Regions from separate parts of the Paenarthrobacter sp. AMU7 genome, predicted to be linked through region 2. Evidence: riboswitches for the same ligand, from Rfam matches in the RefSeq annotation. Region 2 holds a riboswitch; each other region holds the start of a gene.
The links. A riboswitch is a leader RNA that binds a small molecule or an ion and turns the genes downstream of it on or off. The one in region 2 is predicted to bind thiamine pyrophosphate.
Positions count from the first base shown of each region.

Region 1: linked by a shared signal. The riboswitch ahead of thiO (glycine oxidase ThiO) and the one ahead of thiC (phosphomethylpyrimidine synthase ThiC) in region 2 are both predicted to bind thiamine pyrophosphate.
Region 3: linked by a shared signal. The riboswitch ahead of ABQM86_RS18920 (ECF transporter S component) and the one ahead of thiC (phosphomethylpyrimidine synthase ThiC) in region 2 are both predicted to bind thiamine pyrophosphate.

Region 1 covers NZ_CP165735.1:3,112,998-3,115,257, forward strand. Annotated here, with positions in the region: gene thiO (glycine oxidase ThiO) at 1-998, opposite strand, end outside; TPP riboswitch at 994-1,112, opposite strand; gene thiE (thiamine phosphate synthase) at 1,140-1,823, shown strand; gene ABQM86_RS14295 (ferritin-like fold-containing protein) at 1,867-2,260, opposite strand, start outside.
Region 2 covers NZ_CP165735.1:2,767,737-2,769,996, reverse strand. Annotated here, with positions in the region: gene thiC (phosphomethylpyrimidine synthase ThiC) at 1-1,190, opposite strand, end outside; TPP riboswitch at 1,186-1,293, opposite strand; gene ABQM86_RS12765 (amidohydrolase family protein) at 1,378-2,260, shown strand, end outside.
Region 3 covers NZ_CP165735.1:4,118,093-4,120,352, forward strand. Annotated here, with positions in the region: gene ABQM86_RS18915 (ABC transporter ATP-binding protein) at 1-848, opposite strand, end outside; gene ABQM86_RS18920 (ECF transporter S component) at 848-1,468, opposite strand; TPP riboswitch at 1,545-1,681, opposite strand; gene ABQM86_RS18925 (NUDIX domain-containing protein) at 1,910-2,260, shown strand, end outside.

The DNA of each region.
Region 1 (2,260 bases), 350 kb from region 2:
GCCGTTGCTTCGAGCAGCTCAAGTTCCGCCACTGCGGGGACCAGGGCCTGGGCGTCCCGCAATAACTGGTAGACGCCCCCGGCTGAGACCGCGTTGGACGCTGCCGACAGTCCGTCCTCGCGCTGGGTGGCCCCGATGACTACAGTGCCGTCGTCCCGGGGCACGATGTAGACGGGCACTCCACGGACCATCCCACGGACGGTGGAGGTGAGCAGGGGCCGGAGGTGTTCAGGCACCCGAAGCCTGAGGATGTCGCCATATACCGGCCGCAGGGGAAGGCTGAGCCCGTCGGGGAGCCCTTCCAGGTCTGCCGCACCCAGTCCGTTGGCGACCACCGTTTCGGTGGAGTGGACAGCGGCGCCGGACTCGAGTTCCACTCCTGAGACCCGCCCTCCGTCCCAGAGCAAGCGGCGCGCCGTGGAAGTCATGGCAAACCCATCGTCGGCGCCCGAAACCCACGTGTAGTCGCTGGCCGCGTGGCGTGCCAGTCCCGAGAGCAGGCATGCCGCCAGCTTGCGGGGATCGACCTGATGGTCGGCGGGAACGTCGAAGGCACTGGAAATTTGGGGGCTGAGGAGGGGTTCGCGATCCCGGGCGTCGCGCAGGGACAACGGCTCGACCCCCAGGCCCGCAGCAAGCTGTACCGCACGGAGGTCTGCCAGTGCCCTGCGGTCCGCGGCATCGGCACCCACGGCAAGTGTCGGCGTCGTGCGGTATCCGGTGTCTTCCCCTCCGCGGGGCAGGCTTGCCGCGAAAGACGGCCACAGCCGGGACGATTCGAGCATCAACTCCAGGAGATCTTCCTCCTGGTAGTGAAATTCGCTCACGGGGGCAAGCATTCCGGCGGCAGCAAACGTAGCCCCCGAAGCCGGTGCGGGGTCGATCACCACCACGGAGCGGCCAAGTCGCCGCGCTTCGCGGGCGATGCCCAGCCCGATGACGCCGCCGCCAATGACGGCCACGTCGGCCTGGAGCGGGGTTTGGCGGGGAACTGCCATTGCGCGTTTCCTTCCCTACGCCGGTACTAGCCGGATCAGGTCAAGCGGTCGGCTCTTAAGCCCTCTCAGCCGGACAGTCATATGACGAACGTCGCGGCTCCCGCAGTACGTGCCCAGTTTAGAGGAACTACTCTGGGTTCCATGACCCAGACTGATGCCCTCGCCACCGCCCGCTTGTATCTGTGCACCGATGCGCGGAAACGGCAAGGCGATTTTGAAGACTTTGTGGACGCCGCGTTCGAGGGCGGCGTGGACATCATCCAGCTGCGCGACAAGACCCTCGAAGCTGCCGAGGAATTGGAGTTGCTGGCGGTCCTGCAGGGAGTTGCGCAACGTCATGGACGGCTGTGGGCTGTCAACGATCGAGCCGACGTTGCCAGTGTTTCCGGGGCTCCGGTGTTCCACATCGGGCAAAAGGACCTCCCGTTGAAGGTGGCCCGGACATTGCTTCCGGAGTCCGTCACGATCGGTCTTTCCACCCACTCCCCCGAGCAGGTGAATGCCGCCATCGCGGCATCACCGGGACAGGGGGGCCTGGACTATTTCTGTGTAGGACCCGTCTGGGCGACACCCACCAAACCCGGCCGCGAAGCCGTGGGACTGGACCTGGTCACATATGCCGCAGAAGCGAGCAAGCGTGCAGTCGAGACCACCGACGGCGCCGTGAACCTGCCATGGTTCGCCATCGGAGGGATCGATCTCAGCAACGTAGAGCAGGTGCGGGCCGCAGGAGCCACCCGGATCGTCGTGGTCCGCGCCATCACCGAGGCTTCGGATCCGACGACGGCAGCCAAGTCGCTGCTGGAGGCGCTGGACGCAGCCTGAGCCTGGCCGTTGGAGCCTTTCAGGCATAAGCCCGGTCATACCGCTAGGCAGTGAGGCCCAGCGCCGTCATCCGGCGGGCATGACGCCCGGCGAGCTCGCCTGTCAGTCTTTTAATTGCGGCGCGGGCATCGCCACCACTTTTTAGTGCCGGCCCCAACTGTGGGTGCTCAGTCCCTACCCTCTGCGCCTGTGTCAGCGCTTCCCCCACCAGCCGGCGGCCCCACAACGCCAGCCGTGAGGCCAGTCGTGGGTCATCGGCCAAGGCCCGCCGCAGCAGGACACGAAGTACCTCGGTTGCCTGGTCGGGGGAGGCAACCCGGTCCACGAACTGCTGCGTTGTTCCATCGAGGAAAGTGGCGACAGCCCGGTAGAAGTCCGAGGAAACGGTGTCGATGACGTAAGCCTTCATCACGGATTCGAACCAGTCCCCGGGCTTG
Region 2 (2,260 bases):
TCCACCATCACCTGCACATCGAACTCCCACGCCCGCTGTGTCAGCTCGGCGAGGGTATCCAATTCGGCGAACTGGGCTGCGTCATTGGCATCGGCGGTTGCACCCGGGCGCAGGCCGTCGCCCAGGGAGAAGGCGACGTCGTACTGGGCGAAGATTTCGCAGAGCTCGTCAAAGTGCGTGTAGAGGAAGTTCTCCTGGTGGTGCGCCAGGCACCAACCCGCCATGATCGACCCGCCACGGGAGACAATTCCCGTGACCCGGTTGGCGGTCAACGGCACATAGCGCAGGAGCACGCCGGCGTGGATGGTCATGTAGTCCACGCCCTGCTCACATTGCTCGATCACAGTGTCCCGGAAAATCTCCCACGTCAGCTTGTTCGCCTCGCCGTTGACTTTCTCCAGCGCCTGGTAGATGGGGACCGTCCCGATCGGGACCGGGGAGTTGCGGATGATCCACTCCCGGGTGGTGTGGATGTCGTCCCCAGTGGAGAGATCCATGACGGTATCGGCACCCCATTGAGTGGCCCACTGCAGCTTGTCCACCTCTTCCGCGATGGAGCTCGTCACTGCTGAGTTGCCGATGTTGGCGTTAATTTTCACCAGGAAGGCTTTGCCGATGATCATCGGTTCTGACTCGGGGTGGTTGATGTTGTTCGGAATGATCGCCCGTCCTGCGGCAACTTCGCTGCGGACCAGCTCAACGTCACAGTTTTCCCGCAACGCGACGAACTGCATCTCGGGAGTCACCGTGCCCTGCTTGGCATAGTGCATCTGCGTGACGGTTTTACCTTCGACGGCGCGGCGGGGCACCGGTTGGGTGCCCTTCCACTCTGCTGATGCTTCCCCGCGCCGCACCGCTGACTTGCCGTCGTCCAGCAGGTTTCGCTCCCGTCCGCGGTAAGCCACGGTGTCACCGCGGGCTTCGATCCATGGAGCGCGGAAAGGCTCAAGCCCCACAACGGGATCACTGCCGGGGCCCGCAGTGCGGTACACCTGGAACGCCGGGTTGGCTGTGCCGTTGGGAGACGGTTCCAAGGCGATCTCGGTGACGGGCACCCGGATCCCGTGGTCCGGGTCCTCCAGGTAGGCCAATGAATGGGATGTCAGCGACTGGGTCACAGATTCCGGCGTCCTTGCGCTTGAGCCGGACGGGTTTTGGGCAGGGCTGTGCTGTGTTTTTGTGGTGCTCAAAGGATTACTCACTTCCTTCGCCGGCATTACCCGGACAGGTTCAACGGTCGCAGACTGCATCAGTCCGATCTCAGCCCCTGCAGGGGCCCCCGTGTGGTCGTAGACGAAGCTACCACAGCTCACAACGGGCACCCAGTCACATGAACGAACCAGCGTCCAGGACGCCGCTGCGGACTAGGCTTTTGATATGGCCACCATCATCGAATTCAGCGGATCTGTCCTTGTCTCGGCGGACGAAGAGCGCCAAGGGATGTGGTCTGTTGACGGAGTCCTGACGTTCGAACGCCCCACGGCCACACCGGACCTGGTGTTGGATGGCTGGGTCCTCCCGGGTTTCGTTGATGCCCACTGCCACATCGGTTTGGGTGTGGGTGGCGCCGTTGACGAGCGGACCACCCTTGCGCAGGCCCACGCTGACCTCGACGCCGGGACTCTGCTGATCCGGGATGCCGGATCACCAAGTGACACCCGTTGGGTCCAGCAACGTGCGGACGTTCCCCGGTTGATCCGGGCAGGTAGGCACATTGCCCGGAGCCGGCGGTACCTCCGCGGTTTGGGGCATGAAGTCGAACCCGGCCAACTCGTGGAGACCGTCCGGAAGGAAGCGCGGGATGGAGACGGGTGGGTCAAGTTGGTGGGGGACTGGATCGACCGTGGCGTGGGTGACCTCGCTGCCTCTTTCCCCGCCAAAATCGTCAAGGATGCCATCGCTGCCGCCCACGATGAAGGTGCCCGGGTGACGGCCCACTGCTTTGCCGAGGACACAGTGGACGACATGCTCGATGCAGGCATCGACTGCATCGAACATGCCACGGGCCTGCTGCCGCGACACATTCCGCGCTTGGTGGAGCAGTCCGTGCCGATCGTTCCCACCTTGGTCAACATCGCGACTTTCCCGGACATTGCTGCCCAGGCTGCCCCAAAGTTTCCTGACTATGCGGACCACATGGTGCGGCTTTGGGAGCGGCGGCGCGAGCGGGTGTTGGAGGCCTTTGAGTCAGGCGTGGCCATCTATGCGGGCACGGACGCCGGCAGCGTGATCAAGCACGGCAGGATCGCAGACGAAATGA
Region 3 (2,260 bases), 1.4 Mb from region 2:
CGGGTGGCCGGTACGTACCCCGGCACCCAAACGCCGGCAGCCATCAACAGGGTGCGGGCCTCGGACAGGACCTTGTCCGGTGGGCCGTCCAAAAGGACCCCGCCCGTTGCCTGGCCTGTTCCCGCCGCCGCCAGGGCGCCCGGCTGCAGGACCACGATCCTGTCCACCAAGTCCTTCCACACCGACACACGGTGCTCCACCACCACCAGCGTTGCGCCGGTCTTGTCCAGGCAACGCCGAACAGCATCCCGAACCTCCAGCACTCCGGCCGGATCCAGGTTGGCCGTGGGTTCGTCCAAGAGGATCAAGCCGGGACGCATCGCGAGAATCCCCGCCAGCGCAAGGCGCTGCTTCTGCCCCCCGGAGAGCGCCGCCGTCGGGTGGTCCAATGCCAATCCGCCGCCCGCGGCGGTACGCAACCCGACGTCGTCGAGCGCTTCATGGACGCGGGCCCAGATCTCCTCTCGCGGCACGGCAAGGTTCTCCGCACCGAAAGCGACGTCGTCACCAACCCGCGACAGGACCACCTGCGTCTCGGGGTCTTGCTGCATGAGACCGGCGCGGCCCCGCTGTTCCCGCGGAGCAACGCCGTCGATCAGCAGGGAACCTGACTCGTCCGAGTCGTCTTCCTCGTCACCCAGCACCCCCGCGAGGGCGTGCAGCAGTGTGGACTTGCCGGCGCCTGAAGGCCCCAGCAGCAACACCCGCTCGCCCGGTTCAATCCGGAGGTCAAGCCCATGTATGGCGGGAGCGGACCTGCCGGCATGCCGCCAACCCCAGCCCTCGGCGGAGATGGCGGCAGGCCTCACCGGGCTGCTGTTCTTGTTGCCGCTCTGCGTGGCGGGCATCAGCTGAAGACGGGCTCCGACGCGGCCTTGCGCGATGCGAAGGAGCTCAGGACGCCGGTTTTAGCCAAGCCGCGGGTGGCAACCCAGGACAGGGCGCCGGCGATGATGGCACCCGAGATGGTGGTGAAAGTGATGTACGCCAGTTTGTCCACTGCCTCGTAGGCGATGTTCCAGCCCCACGGGAGGAAGGAGTCGTTCAGGCCGCAGAAGAGGCCCGCACCGGCGCCGGCTAGGAGGGCCGTGGGCAGGTTGAACTTCTTGTACCGGAAAGCGGCGAAGATGAGCTCTGCGCCCAGACCCTGCAGGACACCGGAAATCAGGACGGTGGTGCCGTATTGGGAACCCATAATCAGCTCACCGGTGGCCGCGACAGCTTCGCAGAACAACGCTGCGCCCGGTTTGCGGATAATGAGCATTCCCAGGACTGCGGGGATCATCCAGCCGCCGGCGATCAGGCCGGTGAGCGGCGGATACGTCGCGTTCATGGGGATGGATACCAGCGCGGCGCCCTGGGACCAGGCCCAGAAGATCACGCCGCCTGCGATGGCGATCAATGCCGCCACAACGATGTCTACAACACGCCAGTTATAACTGGTCTTCTTCACGTTTACCGTGGTCATTTTCTGCCTCCTGAGGTTACAGGAGGGGAAAGTGCTCCCCGGATTTCCCATCGGCCTGCGCCGCCTGGATCCGGACACTCTGAGAAGCTCGACTCCCTTGCGCCGGTACTAACCGGATCAGGTTCGAGGGTCTGCGGCTGTCCGCACTCTCAGCGCCCTCGCGTCTCCTGCATCTCTGCAAGGTCCGACGGCGGCGCTCCCCTGTCGTTATCAAATCTGCCCTGATGGGCTGGTTCAGTTTACACCTGCCCGTGTTGTGGGCGACTGTCCGATGCCGGCCGGTGGTCACAATCGGGCGATCGGGGGGCCCGTGCGTGGGGTTGCGTGCGTTGCGGGGCCCGCTCTGCACCCCTCGCGCCGGTTTTGGCCTGTACACCCGGCCCCACAACGAGACCTGAGAGAATGATCCAGCAGACTCGACCGCGGCAAAGGGGCACTTTCATGACGGACCTACCCATTCAGGATCACCCTGCCGGCGAGGGCACCATATCCGAGCCCCGGCTTGCTGCCAGTGTCATCCTGCTCCGTGATGCCCCGGGCGGGATAGAGGCGTTCGTCCAGCACCGGGTCAGCACCATGGACTTCGCCGCCGGAATGGTGGTCTTCCCGGGCGGCCGGGTGGATGCTGCGGACGAGTCAGGCTGGGACTACCCAGCGGACCTGCTTCAACGCCACACTGCCGCCTGGCGTTCGAGTTCCATCGCCACCGGCGCCACCTCAACGCAGGCCGAAACCAACGCAGGGACGGTCCTCACCGCCGCAATCCGCGAAGTCCAGGAGGAGTCCGGGCTC